DNA from 3 places in the Microbispora sp. H10670 genome. Region 2 is predicted to be linked to each of the others. Evidence: riboswitches for the same ligand, from Rfam matches in the RefSeq annotation. Region 2 holds a riboswitch; each other region holds the start of a gene.
What was found. Region 2 has a riboswitch for S-adenosylmethionine ahead of HHX33_RS32065 (aminotransferase class V-fold PLP-dependent enzyme). Riboswitches for the same ligand answer to the same signal wherever they lie in the genome.
Positions count from the first base shown of each region.

Region 1: another riboswitch for S-adenosylmethionine. It lies ahead of thrC (threonine synthase); the one in region 2 lies ahead of HHX33_RS32065 (aminotransferase class V-fold PLP-dependent enzyme).
Region 3: another riboswitch for S-adenosylmethionine. It lies ahead of HHX33_RS22475 (ABC transporter substrate-binding protein); the one in region 2 lies ahead of HHX33_RS32065 (aminotransferase class V-fold PLP-dependent enzyme).

Region 1 covers NZ_JABBWW010000041.1:18,816-25,561, reverse strand. The annotation lists gene groL (chaperonin GroEL) at 1-1,081, opposite strand, end outside; gene HHX33_RS32725 (cold-shock protein) at 1,366-1,566, opposite strand; gene HHX33_RS32720 (MoaD/ThiS family protein) at 1,823-2,098, opposite strand; gene thrC (threonine synthase) at 2,144-3,412, opposite strand; SAM riboswitch class I at 3,427-3,566, opposite strand; gene HHX33_RS32710 (RNA polymerase sigma factor) at 3,663-4,214, opposite strand; gene HHX33_RS32705 (alpha,alpha-trehalose-phosphate synthase (UDP-forming)) at 4,317-5,741, shown strand; gene HHX33_RS32700 (hypothetical protein) at 5,770-6,360, opposite strand; gene HHX33_RS32695 (hypothetical protein) at 6,420-6,746, opposite strand, start outside.
Region 2 covers NZ_JABBWW010000038.1:17,118-23,863, reverse strand. The annotation lists gene folP (dihydropteroate synthase) at 1-333, shown strand, start outside; gene HHX33_RS32090 (nuclear transport factor 2 family protein) at 356-787, shown strand; gene folB (dihydroneopterin aldolase) at 784-1,149, shown strand; gene folK (2-amino-4-hydroxy-6-hydroxymethyldihydropteridine diphosphokinase) at 1,146-1,646, shown strand; gene HHX33_RS32075 (DUF3180 domain-containing protein) at 1,663-2,112, shown strand; gene HHX33_RS32070 (NADH-quinone oxidoreductase subunit D) at 2,139-3,320, opposite strand; gene HHX33_RS32065 (aminotransferase class V-fold PLP-dependent enzyme) at 3,375-4,649, opposite strand; SAM riboswitch class IV at 4,699-4,814, opposite strand; gene HHX33_RS32060 (cytochrome P450) at 4,893-6,092, shown strand; gene HHX33_RS32055 (antibiotic biosynthesis monooxygenase family protein) at 6,072-6,389, opposite strand; gene HHX33_RS32050 (SAM-dependent methyltransferase) at 6,399-6,746, opposite strand, start outside.
Region 3 covers NZ_JABBWW010000016.1:169,089-175,834, reverse strand. The annotation lists gene HHX33_RS22480 (ABC transporter permease) at 1-343, opposite strand, end outside; gene HHX33_RS22475 (ABC transporter substrate-binding protein) at 340-1,989, opposite strand; SAM riboswitch class IV at 2,173-2,283, opposite strand; gene HHX33_RS22470 (sensor histidine kinase) at 2,426-3,541, opposite strand; gene HHX33_RS22465 (response regulator transcription factor) at 3,534-4,232, opposite strand; gene HHX33_RS22460 (VanZ family protein) at 4,238-4,948, opposite strand; gene HHX33_RS22455 (serine hydrolase domain-containing protein) at 5,140-6,396, opposite strand; gene HHX33_RS22450 (LLM class flavin-dependent oxidoreductase) at 6,647-6,746, shown strand, end outside.

The DNA of each region.
Region 1 (6,746 bases), on a different contig from region 2:
GGTCGTAGTCGGAGTCGGTGCGGTCGATCTCGGCGCGGATCTCGTTCACGCGGCCGGAGATCTGCTCGGCGTCACCGGCGCCGTCGACGATCGTGGTCTCGTCCTTGGTGACGACGATCTTGCGGGCGCGGCCGAGCAGGTCGAGGGTGGCGTTCTCCAGCTTGAGACCGACCTCCTCGGAGATGACCTGGCCGCCGGTCAGGATCGCGATGTCCTGCAGCATGGCCTTGCGGCGGTCGCCGAAGCCGGGGGCCTTGACGGCCACGGACTTGAACAGGCCACGGATCTTGTTGACCACCAGGGTCGCCAGGGCCTCGCCCTCGACGTCCTCGGCGAGGAGGACCAGCGGCTTGCCGGACTGCACGACCTTGTCGAGCAGCGGGAGCAGGTCCTTGTTCGCCGAGATCTTCTGGTTGGCGATGAGGATGTAGGCGTCCTCGAAGACCGCCTCCATGCGCTCGGGGTCGGTCACGAAGTAGCCGGACACGTAGCCCTTGTCGAAGCGCATGCCCTCGGTGAGCTCCAGCTCCAGACCGAAGGTGTTGCTCTCCTCGACGGTGATGACGCCTTCCTTGCCCACCTTGTCCATCGCCTCGGCGATGAGCGCGCCGATCTCCGGGTCGGCGGCGGAGATGGAGGCCGTGGAGGCGATCTGCTCCTTGGTCTCCACGTCCTTGGCGAGCTTCGACAGCTCCTCGCTGACGCGCTCGACGGCGGCCTCGATGCCCTTCTTCAGCGACATCGGGTTGGCGCCGGCGGCGACGTTGCGCAGACCCTCGCGGACCAGCGCCTGGGCGAGCACGGTGGCCGTCGTCGTGCCGTCACCGGCGACGTCGTCGGTCTTCTTCGCGACTTCCTTGACCAGCTCGGCGCCGATCTTCTCCCACGGGTCCTCGAGCTCGATCTCCTTGGCGATGGAGACACCGTCGTTGGTGATCGTGGGGGCGCCCCACTTCTTCTCCAGCACGACGTTGCGGCCCTTGGGGCCGAGGGTCACCTTCACGGCGTCGGCGAGCTGGTTCATACCGCGCTCGAGACCGCGCCGGGCGTCCTCGTCAAACGCGATCATCTTGGCTGCCATTAGGCTAGACCTCCCAGTAGCAGGGTGTCTTCAACGGACCGAGCCGACGCCCGCGACGGCGTGGACCCGCTATCCCTGCGCGAGCCCCATCGCCCCGATCCCGGTTGTTGTCACTCTCGACCTCAGAGTGCCAAACAAGTATTTAGCACTCTACCCCCGAGAGTGCAAGCGGAAGCCACTCTGACCAGCTTGGACGAGGTTCCCGAACACCCGGACGAGCCCGGACGAGCCGAAGGCCCGGCCCGCGGAACGCGGACCGGGCCTCCAATGGTCGCTTGACGGGATCAGACGGCCCGTACGGCCTCCGCCTGCGGGCCCTTCTGCCCCTGCGTGATGTCGAACTCAACCCGCTGACCCTGCTCGAGGGCCTTGTAGCCGTCCATCATGATTGCCGAGTAATGGACGAACACGTCCTTCCCACCGTCTACCGCGATGAAGCCGTAGCCCTTGTCCGCGTTAAACCATTTGACGGTGCCCTGCGCCACTTCCGACTCCTCTTGCTGGGCTGGGGACCACACCCAAGAAGCCCCCGGTTTTGTCGATCGTCTTCGACCATACCCGTGTCAAGGCGTAGAACAACAGAGTCAATCCGCAAACTACTACGGCGCGTTCGCTCAAAGCGGTACAGACGATTATTCACTTTTCTACCGAAAGGTTGAGAGCTTCACCATTCGCTGTGGCGACATCTCACTTCCCCGGCGAGAGAAGTGCATGTCAGGTGCCCGGCGGCGGTGTCGCGGCTCAGCCCCCGGCGACGGCGGGGATGACCGAAATCTGTACCCCGTCCGGCGTGGCGGTGTCCAGCCCATCGGCGAAACGGACGTCCTCTTCTCCGACATAGACGTTGACAAAACGCCGGATCTTGCCCGTCTCATCCAGGATTCGACCTCCGATGCCCGGATAGTCCGCATCCAGCTTCTGCAGGACCTCGCGGAGCGTTCCCCCCTCCCCGCTTACCTCCGCGACGCCGTTGGTGTACGTCCGCAGAATCGTCGGAATCCGCACGGAAACGCTCATTGTTCACTCGCTTTCGTTGCTGCCGATGGGCCTGTGATAACGCTTTCAGTTGGCGAATGCCGCACGGAAGGCGTCGAGGGAGGGACGGATGACCGCGGACGGACGGGCCTGCTCGGCCACCGCGTCAAGTGTCTTGAGACCGTCGCCGGTGTTCAGCACCACGGTTTCGGCCTCGGGGTCGAGGCGGCCCTCGCGCACGAGCTTGCGCAGCACGCCGACCGTGACGCCGCCCGCGGTCTCGGCGAAGATGCCCTCGGTCCGGGCCAGCAGGCGGATCGCCTCGACCACCTCGCCGTCGTTCACGTCCTCCACCGCGCCGCCCGTACGGCGGGCGATGTCGAGCACGTACGGCCCGTCCGCCGGGTTGCCGATGGCCAGCGACTTGGCGATGGTGTCCGGCTTGACCGGCTGCACGACGTCCTGCCCGGCCTTGAACGCGCGGGAGACCGGCGAGCAGCCCTCGGCCTGCGCGCCGAAGATCCGGTACGGCCGCTCCTCGACCAGGCCGAGCTTGATCAGCTCGCGGAAGCCCTTGTCGATCTTCGTGAGCTGCGAGCCGGAGGCCACCGGGACGACGATCTGCTCGGGCAGCCGCCAGCCGAGCTGCTCGGCGATCTCGTACGCCAGCGTCTTGGAACCCTCGGCGTAGTAGGGCCGGAGGTTGACGTTGACGAATCCCCACTTCTCGCCCAGCTCGTCACCGATGAGCTCGGAGCAGAAGCGGTTCACCTCGTCGTAGGTGCCGTCGATGGCGACCAGGCGGCCGCCGTACACCGCGGCCATGGTGACCTTGGCCGGCTCCAGGTCGGCGGGGATGAACACGCAGGAGTCCAGCCCGGCCCGGGCGGCGGCCGCGCCCACCGCGCCCGCGAGGTTGCCGGTGGACGAGCACGACAGGGTGTGGAAGCCGAAGGCGCGCGCGGCCTCGACCGCGATCGCGACGACCCGGTCCTTGAAGGAGTGGGTCGGGTTGCCGGAGTCGTCCTTGACGTGCAGCGACCGCAGCCCCAGCTCGGCCGCCAGACGGTCGGCCCGCACGAGCTTGGTCCAGCCGGGCTGCAGGTTGGGCTTGTCCGCCACCCCGGCGGGGACGGGAAGCAGGGAGCGGTACCGCCAGATGTTCGCCGGGCCCGCCGCGATGTCCTCCCGGCGGACCTCTCCGAAGTCGTACGCCACCTCAAGGGGGCCGAAACACTCCGTACAGGCGAAGATCGGGCCGAGGTCGTAGTGGGCGCCGCACTCGCGGCAGGACAGACCGGTGGCAGGGCCGAAGTCGGTGGCGGTGGTGGGGGTCGCGGTGCTGATGTGCGCCATGAAGCGAGGCCTTTCCCTCATCTTCGCTCGCGACCGCCCTGGCCGCGAGCCGGAATTGGCACCTGTCCCGGCCGGGCCTCGTGGGCACGAGTTCGACACCGGGGAGGTTGCCGGGGCTTCGCAGGGCCGGTCCCTCCACCCCTCTGGATGAGCATCTTCAGTTGTAGAACCTTCGAAAAAGGTCCTCCAGCACTGTACCCCGGCGTCCCCTGTGTCCGTTCCGCCGTCTCAGATGGCGAGATGGTTTGTATCAGCCGTAGGCCTCGCCGAGCGCGCTCTGCACGTACTTGCGCGCCTGGTGTATCCGGGACTTGACGGTGCCGAGGGGAATGCCGAGCTGGTCGGCGACCTGGGAGTAGTCGAGCTGGCAGATGTCGCGCAGCACGAGCGCCTGGGCGAGGTCGGGCCGCTCGGCCTCCAGCGCCTCCATCGCGTCGAGCAGGTCGAGCCGCGACCCCGCGATGACGCTCACCCGCCGCGGGTCCGGCCGCTGCTCGGGCAGCTCCTCCGCCTGCTCGGACGAGCGCCGCTTGAGCGACCGGTAGGTCGTCCTGGCGCAGTTCACGGTCACGATGTGCAGCCAGGTGCTGAACTTGGCCCGGCCCTCGAACCGGGCGATGTTGCGGGCCACGGCGAGCAGCGTGTCCTGCGCCGCCTCCTCCGCGTCCTGCCGGTACGGTAGTAGCCGCTCGCAGTGCCGCAGCACGTCGGGCTCGATGCGCCGCAGCAGCTCACCGAGGGCGCGGTGATCTCCCCGGGCGGCCGATCCGGCCAGCTCCTCGGTGACGTCGTCCAGTGCCATCCCGTTCCAGCCCTCCCGCGATCGGTTGACATCCTATTGATGGAGGTCCGCTTTTATTAATCTTCCGGCATGCGCGCCCGCTCTGATCGAGGGGAAACCCCAATGAGCAGCTCCATCCTGATCGCGTCCAACCGGGGCCCGGTGTCCTTCACCCTGTCGGAGGACGGCGGCCTGACCATGCGCAGGGGCGGCGGCGGGCTCGTGTCCGGGCTGTCGGACGTGGTCAGGGACACCGACGTGCTGTGGGTCTGCGCGGCGCTGTCGGACGGCGACCGCGGGGCGGTGCGGCAGGCGCCGGGGGGCCGGCTCGACCGGGCGTTCGAGACGGGGCCCATCCGCATGCTGGACATCCCGCCCGCGGTCTTCCACCGGGCCTACAACGCGGTGGCGAACTCGACCCTGTGGTTCGTCAACCACCTGCTCTACAACACGCCCTTCTCCCCCGAGTTCGGCACCCGGTTCGCGCGTGAATGGGAGTCGTACCGCACCTACAACGGCGCGTTCGCGCTCGCGCTGGCGGAGGAGGCCACGCACCGGGCCCGCGTGATGGTGCAGGACTACCACCTGACGCTCACCCCAGCGATGCTCCGGGTCGAACGGCCCGACCTGCGCATCGGCCACTTCTCACACACGCCCTGGGCCCCGCCGGAGTACTTCGCGCTGCTGCCCGAGGACGTCGCGGCGGAGGTGCTGTCGGGCATCCTCGGCGCCGACCACGCCGGCTTCCTCACCGCCCGCTGGGCGCGCGCCTTCATGGACTGCTGCGCCGCCCTGCTCGGGGCGCGGGTGGACCACGCGGCCCGTACGGTGACCTGGGGCGGCAGGACCACCCGGATCGGCGTGCACCCGCTCGGGGTGGACGGCGACGCGCTGCGGGCGCGGGCGGCCGAACCGGACGTCGAGTCGCACATGGCGGCGATCAGGGACCACGTCGGCGACCGCAGGCTGATCGTGCGGATCGACCGCACGGAGCTGTCCAAGAACATCGTCCGCGGCCTGCGGGCCTACCAGGAGTTCCTGGAGGGCCATCCCGAGTGGCACGGACGGGTGGTCCATCTGGCGTTCGCCTACCCCTCCCGGCACGACCTGCCGGAGTACCGCGAGTACACGGCGGCCGTGCAGCGGTGCGCCAAGGAGATCGAGGACGAGTACGCCACCGAGGACTGGGACCCGCTGATCCTCAACGTCAACGACGACTACCCGCGCTCGCTCGCGGCGTACCGGCTGGCCGACGTGCTGCTCGTCAACCCCGTCAGGGACGGCATGAACCTGGTGGCCAAGGAGGGCCCGATCCTGTCGCCCCGGTGCGCGCTCGTGCTGTCCCGCGAGGCGGGCGCGGCGGCCGAGCTGGGCGCCGACTCCCTGCTGGTCAACCCGTTCGACGTCACCGCCACGGCGGCGGCGCTGCACGAGGCGCTGACGCTGCCGGAGGAGGAGCGCCTCGATCGCGGCCTGCGACTGCGGGAGGCGGCCACCGCGCTGCCGCCGCGGCGCTGGTTCGACGACCAGATCGCCGCGCTGCGCTGAGACGCACCGGTGACGGCGGCGGCGGTGCTCAGTTCCAGGTGGCCTGCTTGAGGATCCCGTCCAGGCCCGGGGTGTTCCACTGGTCGACGATCAGGATCTTCGACGTGGGCAGGTACCACTCGCGCTGGCTGTAGCGCATCCTCACCCTGAACTTCTTGTCGACGCAGGTCCCCGCCCACGCGTGGTAGTCCGCCCGGTGCCCCGCCCCGACCTTCCGCAGCCCCTTGCCGGCGAGCTTCATGGTGCCCTTGTACAGGCGGACGGTCCTCGGGCAGACCGAGACGTCGGTCGCGGGATCGAACCCGTACCTGGGGTTGTAGGACTGGAACGTGTGATTGCCGATCTTGAGGGCCTTCGGGCCCAGCACCCAGAAGCCGTGGCACCCCGCGTCACGGAAACCGAAGTCCATGGTGCCGAGGCTGGGGCACGAGCCGGTGACGACGCGGGTCCAGTCCGTGCCGGCCTGGACCGCCTTCCACGACGAGGGGATGGTGAGGGTCAGGCCCTTGCGCAGGTGGACCTGCTCGGTGCCGCTCGCGGACGCCGCGGAAGGAGCCGCCAGGGTGGCCGTCAGCACGGCCAGCCCGGCCGCCGCGGTCGCAATGGTCTTTCCGATCATGTCTCCTACGGTAGGCCCGGCCACTTGGAGACGACTTGCGGGGCGATGCCGGCAAGAGATCAGTGCCAGGTGGCCTTCCTGAGGATCTCGTCCAGGCCGAGGGTGTTCCACTGGTCGACGATCAGGATCTTCGACGTGGGCAGGAACCACTCCCGCTGGTGGAAGTGGGCCTTGACCTTGAACTTCGTCATCGTCACGCACGGCCCCGCCCAGTCGCGGTAGTAGGCCTTGTGCCCCGGCCCGACCTGGCGCAGCCCCTTCGCGACGAGCTTGGTCTGGCCGATGTAGAGGTTCTTCCGCACCGGGCAGGGCCCGACGTCGGTGGCCGGATAGAACGGCCCGTCCGGCGTGTACGCGTTGAACAGCTCATGGCCGATCTTGATGGC
Region 2 (6,746 bases):
TGGGCCGTGCTGGCCGGCCTCGCCGAGCTGAACCGGCTCGGCCATCCCCTGCTGGTCGGGGCGTCGCGCAAGCGGTTCCTCGGCCGGCTGCTGGCCGGGCCGGACGGCGAGCCACGCCCCTTCGACGGCAGCGACGACGCCACCGTCGCGGTCACCGCGCTCGCGGCGCAGGCCGGGGCGTGGTGCGTCCGGGTCCACCGGGTGCGGCCGAACGCCGACGCGGTGCGCGTCGCCGCCGTCTGGAGGGCAGCAGGCGTACGACACGCGGCAGGCGGACGGGACGCAGTAGCCGCACGACACTCAGCCGCGCGACATGCCGACGAGAGCCGGTGAGGATATGCCGACAGGGACGCCCATGAAGGACATCGAGGAGCTCAACCAGGCGTTCTACAACGCCATCGAGGCGGGCGACCTCGACAGGATGTCGGAGATATGGATCGAGGACGTCCCGGGACGTCCGGCGCTGTGCGTCCACCCCGGCTGGCCCATGCTGAGCGGGCGGTCGGAGGTGCTGCGCTCGTGGGCGCTCATCATGGCCAACACGACGTACATCCAGTTCGTGCTGACCGACGTGCAGACCACCGTGCTCGGTGACGTCGCGGTCGTCACCTGCGCGGAGAACATCCTCACCGCCGCCGACAGCGACGAACCGGGTTTCGCCGCCGGCCGGGTCGTCGCCTCCAGCACCTATGTGCGGACCTCCGGGGGGTGGCGGTTGTGGCTCTACCACGGATCTCCGGTCCTGCAGAGCGACGACGAGGACGAGGAGGAGGACCAGGAGCAGTGAGCCGCGACGCGGTGCGGTTGACGGGGTTGCGGGCGCGCGGCAGGCACGGGTGCCTGCCGGCCGAGCGCGAGCTCGGCCAGGAGTTCGTGATCGACGTCTGCCTGCGTCTCGACACCGCCCCGGCGGCGGCGGCCGACGACCTCACCCTGACGGTCGACTACGGCGCGCTGGCACTGGAACTCGTCCGGATCGCGGAGGGCGAGCCGGTCAACCTCATCGAGACCCTCGCCGAGCGGCTGGCGGCGGCCTGCCTGGCCCACGACATGGTCGAGGAGGCGGAGGTCAGCGTGCACAAACCGGCGGCGCCCATCCCGCTACCGTTCGACGACGTGGTGGTGACGATCAGAAGGGGGCGCGCATGAGGGTCGTGATCGCACTCGGCAGCAACCTCGGCCGGCGCATCGAGAACCTCCAGGGCGCCGTCGACGCGTTGTTCGACGCCCCCGGGCTCACGTTCGTGGCGGCGTCGCCGGTCTACGAGACCGAACCGGTCGGCGGACCCACCCAGGGCGCGTACCTGAACGCGGTGGTCGTCGCCGAGAGCATGCTCGACCCCCGCGCCCTGCTCGACCGGGCGCACAGCGTCGAGAACGCCTTCGGCCGTGAGCGCGCGGAGCGGTGGGGCCCCCGGACCCTCGACGTGGACCTGATCGCGGTCGGCACGCTGATGTCGGACGACCCCGAGCTCACCCTCCCGCATCCCCGCGCGCACGAGCGGGCGTTCGTTCTGGTGCCGTGGGCCCAGGCGGACCCCTCGGCGGTGCTGCCCGGGCGCGGGTCGGTCGCGGCCCTGCTGGCCGACCTGGACCAGAGCGGGGTGCGGCTGCGCACCGACCTCGTGCTCGAACCCCCGGCCTGACGAGGAGAGACCCCGCGTGAAGCCCAGCAATCCCGGCGTGCTCGTCGGTCTCGTGGTCGTGTTCGCCGTGATCACCTGGGGCCTGCTGCGGCAGTCCTACTCCGTGGTGCCCACACTGCCGTGGACCGCGGTGCCCACCGTGCTGCTGCTCGCGCTCGGTGAGGCGTACACGGGCTGGCTGACCCGGGCGAGGATCCTGCGCCGCCCGGACACCAAGCCCGTCGAGCCGCTCGCCGTCGCTCGGCTGGCGGCGCTGGCCCAGGCCACCGCGTACGCGGGCGCGGCGTTCGCCGGGGTCTTCGCCGGTTTCGTCCTGCGTGTGCTGGACCTGCTCGACCTGGACAAGCCCCGCCAGGACGCGATCGTCGGCGGCGGGTCGTTCGTGGCGTGCGTGATCCTGATCTGCGCCGCGCTCTTCCTCGAACACTGCTGCCGGGTGCCCGGCAAGCCCGACGGGGAGAGCTGACCCTTGCTTCCAGGCTGCTCGCCGGCCTACTTGTCGATGTCGCCGACCACGAAGAACATCGAGCCGAGGACCGCGATCAGGTCGGCGACCGAGTGGCCGGGCAGCATCTCGCGGAGCACCTGGACGTTGTTGTAGGAGGCGCTGCGCAGCTTGAGCCGCCAGGGGGTCTTCTCGCCGCGTGACACCAGGTAGTAGCCGTTGAGGCCGAGCGGGTTCTCCGTCCAGGCGTACGTGTGGCCCTCCGGCACCTTGAGCACCTTCGGCAGGCGCTGGTTGATCGGGCCGGGCGGCAGGTGGCGCAGCCGCTCCACGCAGGCGTCGGTCAGGTCGAGCGACACCTTGACCTGGTCGAGCAGCACCTGGAACCTCGCCTGGCAGTCTCCCGCCGAGCGGGTCACGACCTTCACGGGCAGCTCGCCGTACGCGAGGTAGGGCTCGTCGCGCCGCAGGTCGAAGTCCACCCCGGAGGCCCGCGCGGCCGGGCCGCTCACGCCGTACTGCATGATCGTCTCACGGTCGAGCACACCGACGCCGCGGGTGCGCGCCACGAAGATCTCGTTGCCCGTGACCAGCTCCTCGATGTCGGGCAGCCGCCGCCGCACGGCCGCCACGGCGGTGGTCACGCGGCCGAGCCAGCCCTCGGGCAGTTCCTCCTTCAGCCCGCCCACCCGGTTGAACATGTAGTGCATGCGGCCGCCGGAGATCTCCTCCATGACGTACTGCAGCGTCTCCCGCTCCCGGAAGGCGGGGAAGACCGGGCCGGCCGCGCCCAGCTCCAGCGGATGGCCGCCGAGGAACATCAGGTGGTTGAGCACGCGGTTGAGCTCGGCCAGCAGAGTCCTCGCCCACACCGCCCGCGGCGGGGGCTGCATGCCGATCATGCGCTCGACCGCGAGCACGACGCCCAGCTCGTTGGCGAACGCCGACAGCCAGTCGTGCCGGTTGGCCAGCACGATGATCTGCCGGTAGTCGCGCACCTCGAACAGCTTCTCCGCACCGCGGTGCATGTAGCCGACGATCGGCTCGGCGGCCACGATCCGTTCACCGTCAAGGACGAGCCGCAGCCGCAGCACCCCGTGCGTGGACGGATGCTGCGGCCCGATGTCGAGGATCAGGTCCTCCGTCGCGAGCCCTCCCGGCCGCACCGCGTCCGCCCCGGCCCCGATGCCCACCACTCGCTCGACACGCGGGCCGTCCTGCTCGGTCATACCGTCCATGCTTTCACGCCCGTCACCCACCGGCGAAAGCCACGGCGGTCGGGGTCAGGCGGGGGCGATTTCGCGGAGGGCGGTGATGAGGCGGTCGACGTGCTCCTCGGTCGTGCCGATGCCGATCGAGGCGCGTACGGCGCTCACCGTGCCGTCCGCGCAGCCCTCGTCCTCGGCGCCGCCGAGGAGGTGGCGGACGAACGGGTGGGCGCAGAACTTGCCGTCCCTGACGCCGATGCCGTGCTCGGCCGACAGGATCTCGGCGACCTCCCGGGCCGGGCGGCCCTCCACGACGAACGACACGATCCCGACCCGCGGGTGGTCCGGGCCCCACAGCGACAGTTCGCGTACGCCGGGGATCGCGGCGAGCCCGGCGCGCAGGCGGGCGAGCAGCCGCTCCTCCTCCCGCACCAGCGGGGTCCAGCCGGTCGCGGCGAGGGCGTCGCAGGCGGCGGCGAGCGCGACCGCGCCGAGCACGTTGGGCGTCCCCGCCTCGTGCCGAGCCTCGGGGTCGTCGCTCCACTCGGTGGTCTCGCCCACGGCTCGCACGGCTCCGCCGCCGCGCAGGTACGGGTCGGCGGCGGCGAGCCAGTCGGGCCGGCCGACGAGCACGCCCGCGCCGAACGGCGCGTAGAGCTTGTGCCCGGAGAAGGCGACGTAGTCGAGGTCGAGCGCGGCGAGGTTGAGCCCGCGGTGGGGGACGAGCTGGGCGGCGTCCACGGCGATCCGCGCGCCGTGCCGGTGCGCGATGTGCGCGAGCCCGGCGATCGGCCACAGCTCTCCGGTGACGTTGGACGCGGCGGTCACGACGAGCAGGGCCGGGCCCTCGATCGCCGCGAGGGCCTCGTCGGCGGCCCGGACGGCCTCGCCGGGGAAGGCGGGCGGCGCGAGCCGTACGGCGTCGGTCCAGGGCAGCAGCGAGGCGTGGTGCTCGGTGCCGAACACGACGACCGTGGTGCCCTCGGGGAGGCTGCGGGCCAGCAGGTTCATCGCGTCGGTGGTGTTGCGCACGAAGACGAGGGCGTCGCCGGGGCGGGCGCCCACGAAGGCCCGCACGGTGTGCCTGGCCTGCTCGTACCGCTGGGTCGTGAGCTGCGAGGCGTAGCCCGCGCCCCGGTGCACGCTGGAGTAGGCCGGCAGCGCCGCCGCGACGGCGGCGTTCACCGGCTCAAGACAGGGCGCGCTCGCCGCGTAGTCGAGGTTCGCGTACGGCACGAGCCGGCCGCCCCGGACCGGGACCTCCAGGTCGGCGCCCACGACCACCGGTACGCGCACCGGCTCGGACACGGGGTTGGCGGGCTGCTGCGGGACGAAGGTGAGAGCGGACAACGCCAGGCCTCCTCGGGTCGGGGACCCCTGCCATGGCGTCGTACGGCGGAGCCCGCGCTTGCCCGGCACACCGCGCGCCGGGCCCGGTCCTCACCCGGGGCACCCCGCCGCGAGCGCGAGGGTTGCCGGCCAGCAAGCCGGGGCTTGACGCTGGCACTCATGACCTGAGCGCACTATAACCCGGAGAACCGGCGATCCGGCAAGTCCCCTGGTGAGAGGCGCTTTACCGTTATGGTGTCCAATGTGAGGTTTGATCCCTGGAATCCGGAGTTCGTGGCTCACCCGTACGACGCCTACCGCGACCTGCGGGACAACGATCCGGTCAGCTTCTTCGAGCCGACCGGGCAGTGGCTGGTCGCCCGGCACGCCGACGTCAACACGCTGCTGCGCGACCGCCGCCTGGGCCGGTCCTACCTGCACACGGCCACGCACGAGGAGTTCGGCCGGGAGCCCGAGCCGGACTTCCAGGAGCCCTTCTGGCGGGTGATCCGGGCCGGGATGCTCGACGTGGAGCCGCCGGTCCACACCCGGCTGCGCCGCCTGGTGTCCAAGGCGTTCACGCCCCGGATGGTGGAGTCGCTGCGCCCGCGCGTACGGAGGATCGCGACGGAGCTGACCGAGGGGCTGGTCGAGCGCGGCGGCGGCGACCTGCTGGCCGAGGTGGCCGAGCCGCTGCCCGTCACCGTGATCGCCGAGATGCTGGGCGTGCCGGAGGCCGACCGCCACCTCCTGCGCCCCTGGTCGGCCGACATCTGCGGGATGTACGAGCTGAACCCGTCGCCGGAGGTCCAGCACACGGCCGTACGCGCGGCGACGGAGTTCGCCGAGTACCTGCGCGGGCTGGCCAGGGCGCGCAGGGAGCGTCCGGGCGACGACATGATCTCCGCGCTCGCGCAGGTGGTGGACGACGGGGACCGGCTCACCGAGGACGAGCTGATCGGCACCTGCGTGCTGCTGCTCAACGCCGGGCACGAGGCCACGGTCAACGCCACCGGCAGCGGGTGGTGGGCGCTGTTCCGCAACCCCGGCGAGCTGGAGCGGCTGCGCGCCGACCCCGGCCTGATGCCGGCGGCGGTCGAGGAGCTGCTGCGTTACGACACCCCGGCGCAGATGTTCGAGCGGTGGGTGCTGGAGGACGTCGAGGCCGGCGGGGTGGCGATCCCCCGGGGTGCGGAGATCGCGCTGCTGTTCGGCTCCGCCAACCGGGACCCCGAGGTCTTCGCCGACCCCGACCGCCTCGACGTCGGCCGGGCGGACAACCCGCACATCTCGTTCGGTGCGGGCATCCACTTCTGCCTCGGCGCGCCGCTCGCGCGGGTCGAGATGGCGGAGTCGTTCGGCGCGCTGCTGCGGCTGGCGCCCCGCCTGGAGCTCGCCGAGGAGCCGACCTGGAAGCCCAGCTACATCATGCGCGGCCTGGAGTCACTGAAGGTCGCCGTCTGACACGCTGACCGTGTGGTGGGTGACCGTGGTGTCGTAGCCGAGCAGGACGGCCTGGGCCGCGGGCTCGACGACGGCCGTCGCGGGGTCCTCCCCGGAGAAGCGGCGGATCGCGTCCATCGAGTCCCACAGGGTCATGACCTCGATCTCCACCCGGCCGTCGGTGTCGCGCCGCAGCAGGTAGGCGCCGCGGTGCCCGGCCATGCCGCGCAGGGAGGGCAGGACCGCCTCGGTGAAGTGCCGCTCGTAGCCGTCGGCGCCCTCCGGGGTCGCGCTCGCGCGCCAGATTCTCGCGATCATGATGTCTCCTCATCCACACCGGGACTGGCTGAGCCAGCCGAAGCCGCCGAGGCCGGCGGGGTCGATGAGCTCGGCCTCCTGCGAGGCCCGGCCGAGCGCGCGTACGTAACCGGCGGGGTCGGCGGACGCGAGCGCGAGCGGCGGCCGGGCGCCGGTGACCCCCAGGTCGCGCAGGGCCTCCCGCTGCGTCGTGAGCGTGGTCGCCGCCGCGCCCGCCCGTTCGCCGGCCGCCGCGCAGGCGTCCAGCGCGACGTGGGCCGTGACGTCGCACGACCCGTCCGGCACGGCGGGCACCGGCGAGCCGTCGCGGTAGCCGGCCAGCGTGCCGAGGGCGGGGCGCCGCCCGGCGAGATGGGC
Region 3 (6,746 bases), on a different contig from region 2:
GGACGGACGAGCCGACCTGCTCGCCGATCGCCGAGGCGACCGACTGGTGCAGCTGGTACGACTGGCCCAGGTCGCCGTGCAGCACCCGGCCCAGGTAGGCGGCGTACTGGGCGGGCAGCGGCCGGTCCAGCCCGTAGTCGGCGATGATCCGGGCGCGGACCTCGGGTGTGACGGTGCTGCTGCCGATGAGCAGGTCGACGACGTTGCCCGGGGTGAGGTGGAGGCCGGCGAACGCGACCGTCACCGCGCCCCACAGCACCAGGACGGACGTGCCCAGCCGCACCAGCACCGGGCGGACCACCCGGGCGCGGGCCCGGGTGGCCGGTACGGCGACGGCGGTCATGCCTGCTCGACCCAGGCGCCGTAGAAGGTCGGGTACGCCTGCGGCTCCCAGCCGATGCCGTGGGCCTTCTTGCCGGTCCCGAGCAGGTAGTTGAACACGTACACCGGGAAGACCGCGGCCTCGTCGGTGACCCGCTGCTGCACCTTGGCGTACAGCTCGGCCCGCTTGGCCTGGTCGGTCGTGTCCAGCGCGTCGCTCAGCCAGCCGTCGACGTCCTTGTCGGACAGGCGGGCGGCGTTCTGCCCGAACTTGGCGGCCGTGGGGATGGCGGAGGTGTCGAACAGGTTGCGCAGGGTGTCGCCGTCGGCGCGCTGCCAGCTGAAGTCGATGAGGTCGTAGTCGCCCTTGGGATACTTCTCCAGCCATTCGTTGACCGTGCCGGAGACGAACTGGATCTCGAAGCCGATCTTCTTGGCCTCGGCCTGGATCTGCTCGGCCAGCGTGTCGCGCTGCTCACGCGCGAACGCCTTGAGGAACCCCCAGCGGATCGTCAGCCGCCTGCCGTCCTTGGTCCGGTAGCCCTCGGCGTCCTTCCCCGACCAGCCGGCCTCGTCCAGCAGCCGGGCGGCCGCCGCGGGGTCGTACTTCGTCTTTCCTTCGAGCGTCTTGTCGTACCCGTCGGTCGACGGGGAGATGGGGCCCGCCGCGGGCTGGAACGCCCCGAAGTAGAGGTTCTTGACGATCGTCGCGAAGTCGATGCCGTCGCGGAACGCCTGCCGGACCCGCTTGTCGGCGAACGGCCCGGAGGTCGTGTTCGGGTAGAAGTTGTAGTTGCCGCCCGGCGCCTGCCGCGTGGTGACGGTCAGCCGGGGGTCGCCCTGCACCTGCTTGACGTTCACCGGCGGCACGCTGGCGATCCCGTCGACCTGCCCGCTGGTCAGCGCGCCGAGCCGGACGGAGTCCTCGGTGATGACCTTGATCTCCAGCTTGTCCAGGTACGCCTCCCCGGTGTGCCCGGCGCCCTCCGGCGCCCAGGAGTAGCCGGGGTTGCGGTGGTAGGTGATGCCCTTCTGCACCACGTACTCGTCGATCACGAACGGCCCGGACCCGACGACCTTCTTGCACAGCGCGTCCTGCGGCTGCTTCAGCGACCGCGGCGACTCGATGCCGAAGTACGCGGTGGCGAGGGCGGACAGGAACGGCGAGTACGGCCTGCTGAAGTGGACCTTCACCGTGTGCGGGTCGACGACCTCGCTGCCCTTGTACGGCTCGATGTATCCCGCGGCGAGCTGCGACTTCGTGGCGGGGTTCACGATGTGGTCGAGGTTGGCCTTGACCGCCGCCGCGTCGAAGGGCGTGCCGTCGGAGAACTTCACGCCGTCGCGCAGGGTGAAGGTGTAGGTCTTCTGGTCGGGCGAGACGGTCCACTTGGTGGCGAGCCAGGGGTGGATCTTGCCCTCGGTGTCGAGCGACACGAGCGAGTCCAGGGCGGGCCGGGTGAACAGGCCGGCCACGTCGGCGGGGCTCTGATGGGGATCGAGGCAGGTGGAGGGCTCGGTGTTGACGGCGAACGTCAGCGTGCCGCCCTTGACCGGCCCGGCGGGGGCCTTGCCCGCCGCGGTGTCCTTGCCTGTCGTGCCGCAGGCGGCGAGGGCGAGGACCCCCAGAAGCGAGACGCCGATGGATAAGCGCGTGTTCGTGGACATCGGGGAGAGCCTTTCGGTGTTCAAGACGGGACGGCGTTCAAGAGGGAACGGCGTTCAAGAGGGGACGGCGGAGTGGGGAGGCGGCGTGTCCCGGCCTGTGCCCGCCCGAAACTCCCCGTGAGTGGCCATGCCGCCTCCCGGAGAGCGTGCCGCGCACGCCCCCATGACCAGGAGCCCCGATGGGGCCCGCGCTTGCGGCGCGACTGCCACGCCGCCAGGTTTTCCCCGGGGCACCCCGCGCGGTGCGAGGGTTGCCGGCCGACGAGCCGGGGCTTGGCGTCGGCGCTCAATACCTATAAATAAAGTAGGAAAACTAGGGTAATCTGTCAACACGCTTTCGCCGGGGATTCCGGCCTTTCCGCGAGGAGCGGCGGTCCGGTGACGACGAGTGGCACGGCCCCGCGGCAGCGGCCGGGGGCGAACCGGGCGGCCGTGCCTACGGCGCGCCGGGAAGCCGTACGGTGACGAGGAGCCCGCCGTGGGGGCCGGGAGCGAGATCGAGGGTCCCGTTGTGGGCGCGGACGACGCTGTGCACGATGGCCAGGCCGAGACCGGCGCCGGCGTGCTCGTCGGTGCGCACGCGTTCCGTTCCGCGCTGGAAGGGTTCGGTGAGGGTCGGAATCAGTTCCGGCGGGAGCGGGCGGCCCGTGTTCTCGACCCGCAGCAGGCTGGTGCCGCCGTACGCCTCGGTGTGGACCGTCACGGTGCCGCCGGCGGGGAGGTTGTGGACGATCGCGTTCTGGACGAGGTTCGTCACCATCCGCGCCAGGAGCTCGGCGGAGCCCTCGGTCCGGGCCGCCCCGCCGGTGACGTTCAGCGTGATCCGGCGTTGTTCGGCGAGCGGAAGCAGCGTCTCGGCGGCCTCCTCGGCCGCGAGGGAGAGGTCGACGCTCCCCCGGGTGAAGTCGCCGCGGTCGCCGCGGCTGAGCAGCAGGAGGGCCGCGGTGAGGTCGATCGCCCGCTGGTTGACGGTGTGCAGGCGGTCGAGGAGTTCGTCCCGGTCCCGCGTGGGGTCCCGGCGGGCCACGTCGAGGAGCGTCCGCGAGATCGCCAGCGGGGTGCGCAGTTCGTGGGAGGCGTTCGCGGCGAACCTCCGCTGCTCGGCGACGTGGGACTCGAGCCGGTCGAGCATCGAGTCGAACGCGTCGGAGAGCTCCCGGAACTCGTCCCGGCGGCCCTTCATGCGGATCCGGTGGGACAGCGACCCGTTCGCGGTCGTCCGCCGGGCCGCGTCCGTGATCTGGGTGAGCGGTGCGAGCATCCGGCCGGCGAGGAGCCATCCGCCCAGCAGGCCGAACGTCAGCAGAAAGGCCAGTGCCTGGCCCGCGCGGGGGACGAAGGCGCGCTGGAGGTCGGTGCGGTTGGGGATGAACCGCAGGGGCGCCGCCCCGGGCGGGGCGGCCCCCGGCCCGGTGCCGAGCGCGCCGTCGGGCACGTAGCGCAGCAGGAACACCCACACCACCGCCAGCAGGAGGGCGCCGGCGAGCAGGAGGAATCCGGCGTAGCTGAGGGTGAGTTTCAGCCGGGTGCTGAGCCCTGGGCGCCTATCCATGCGTGCTGCCGGGGCCCGTCCCCGTGGCGATGCCGGTGTCGATCCGATAGCCGACACCGGGCACCGTGGCGATGACCCATGGTTCGCCGAGCCGTTTGCGCAGCGCGGAGACGGTGATGCGCACGGCGTTGGTGAGGGGGTCGGCGTTCTCGTCCCAGGCCCGTTCCAGCAGCTCCTCGGCGCTGACGATCCCGCCCTCGGCGGCGACGAGGACTTCCAGCACGGCGAACTGTTTGCGGGTGAGCGCGACGTAGCGTCCGCCGCGGAACACCTCCCGGCGGAAGGGGTCGAGCCGCAGGCCCGCGATCTCGCGAACCGGGGGCCGGGCGTACGCGCGTCTGCGGTCGAGCGCCCTCAGCCGCAGGACGAGCTCCCGGAGCTCGAACGGTTTGGTGAGGTAGTCGTCGGCGCCGAGCCCGAACCCGGAGGCCTTGTCGTCGATCCGGTCGGCGGCGGTGAGCATGAGGATCGGGATACCGCTGCCGGAGGCGACGATGTGCCGGGCGACCTCGTCGCCGGAAGGGCCGGGAATGTCGCGGTCGAGGACCGCGATGTCGTAGGAGTTGACGCTGAGCAGTTCCAGGGCCGCGTCGCCGTCGCCGGCGATGTCGGCGGCGATCGCCTCCAGCCGCAGACCGTCGCGAACGGCTTCGGCCAGGTAGGGCTCGTCCTCCACTATCAGCACGCGCATACGGCTCAGTCTGCCGGTGCGGGCGCCGGTGCCGGCGCGGGGCGAGGCCGGTCCGGTGACGCCTCCGGGCGCCACCAGCGGCGCGACACGAGCCCGAAGAGCACGGCGCCTGCGGCGTTGACCAGCACGTCGTCCACGGACGACACCCGGTCGAGCCGCAGGACGTACTGCAGGGTCTCGACCACGGCCGAGCAGCCCGCCCCGAGCGCCAGGATCCGCGGCACGGACGCCAGCGCCGCGAAGCGCAGCGGCGCGAAGAACCCCAGCGCCGCGAAGATCAGCAGGTTGCCGCCGATCCCGATCGGCCCCATCGTGACCAGGTCCCGCAGCGGGATCAGGCTCACCCGGCCGGGGACGGTGCCGGCCCCCGGGCCCGGCATCAGGGTGAGCCACACGAACGGCACCGTCCCGTAGACCATCCCCACCTCGGCCAGCGACCTCCGCCACGCCGAGGTGACGCCGGCGGCCTGCCGGAGGAGCGCCAGACCCCACGTCACCAGAGCGGCCGCCGGCAGCCCGGCCAGCATCATGAGCAGCACGCCGTTCTCCGTGTCGAGGCAGCCGTGCCACCGTCCGGCCAGGCATGCCGGAGCGGTCATCACGAGCGGCCGCCGCACGGCGAACACGGCGCTCGCCAGGCCGAGGATCGCCAGGCCGGCGAGCACGATCCGGCTCGTGCGGCGGGGCGACGCTGACGGGGATGCGTGGTGGTTCATGCCTCCATTGGAGACGGAGGGCCGTTGCGGTGGCGTATGCGATTCCGCATACGTCCGCGATACACGTCGTCCGGCGCCTGGTGACCGGGGCCCCGCCGCGCGAAGCCCCGCACACTCACGTCCTTCTCCGGCGGGCCCACGCCCGCGGATCACGGCTCACGCCGCTCCGGGCCGTGTCACGGGCGAGCGCCTCAGCCGCCCGTCCCGCCGCCGGGCGAGGCCCCGGTGACGGCCCGCAGCTCCTGCCCGATGATGTCGACCAGCGGCGCGCCGTCGTGGTTGGTGAGGATGACGCCCACCCAGCCGGTGTCGGGGTAGATGCTCCAGTTGGCCCCGACACCGGGGTTGCCGCCGGAACGCTGGTACGCCCACTGGCCTTCGACGATGTCGATCGCGATCCCGTAGGCGGCGAACGACGCCGGCCCGAGGGGGGTCTTGGCCGCGGTGAGCACGTCGGCCCAGGGCCGGTCCAGCACCGTGCCGTCGCTCAGCGCCCGCGCGAACCGGGCCAGATCCGGCGCCGTGGCGAAGCCGCCGTCCCCGGGGGCGTCGATGAAGGCGCGGCCCGGGTTCTTGCCCAGGATGTACGGGTACGGGCTGCCCTTGTCCAGGTTGCCGAGGGCGTCCACGACGCCGCCGCCGGCCACCTCCATGTACGGGTGGGCGATGTGCCCGCCGGTGAGCCACTGCGGCCTGGTGTGGAACGCCGAGCCGGTCATGCCGCAGCGCCTGAAGATGTTCTCCTGGACGTAGTCCCAGTACGTCGCGCCGGACACGGCCTCCACGATCAGCGCGGGGATGGTGGTCTCCGCCTCCTGGTGGCCGGTGCCGGGAAGGCCCGGGACGCCTGTCAGTCTCGCCTGCCGGACCCGCCGCTCGTGATACTCGTGCACCTCGTCCCGGCTCCGGAAGACGCGTCGCACGTCCTCTTCGGGCATGTCCAGCCCGGAGGTGCCGGACAGCAGGTGGTGGATGGTCACCTGATCGGCGATGTCCTCGGCGAAGCCCTTCAGGTGGGTGCCCACCGTGTCCGTCAGCTTCAGCCTGCCCTGCTGGGCCAGCTGCAGGATGGCCACCGCGTGGAACGGCTTGCCCGCCGAACTGAGGGCGAACGCCGTGTCCTCGCGGTTGCGGATCCTCCTCTTCTCGTCGGCCATGCCGTAGCCGCGGGACAGCACCGTCCGGCCCCGGTGTGACAGCAGCACCACGCCGGAGAACCTGCCCTCGGCGGCGAGCCGGGCCACGTACCGGTCGTAGGCTCCGCCGGGCAGGGTGCCCGGCGGGATCCGGTCGCGCCCGTCCTGGGCCGCCGTGGGACGACCCGGCCGGTGCCGAGGCGGCGTGGCCGTTCCCGGCGCTCCGCCGGCCGCGACCACACCGGCGGCCGCCAGACCGCTCCACTTGACCAGCTGCCGCCGGCCGACATCACGTACCGAATCCGAGTCCATTCACACGGTCCTCTCCGGTGGGGAACCGGCGCTCTCAGCGACGCGCCGCGTATCGCTCCCACTGAAGAGGCCGGGCCGTTGCGGCGGCGTATGCGCTTCCCGATACGTTCGCGACACACGCTCGGGGAAGATCAGAGGACGGTCACCGTCACCAGGCGAATCCGGTAGCATTCCCTACTAAATCGGTCTGTTTGACGTGGTTTTCGATCGATGCCGTACGCCGGTCCTCATCCGCTGACGAGGTGACCTGATGCGCTTCCACTGGTTCCTGCCGACGACCGGCGACGGCCACGACGTCCGTTCCGCCATCATGACCACCGACGGCTTCCGCCCCGCCGCGCGTCCCGCCA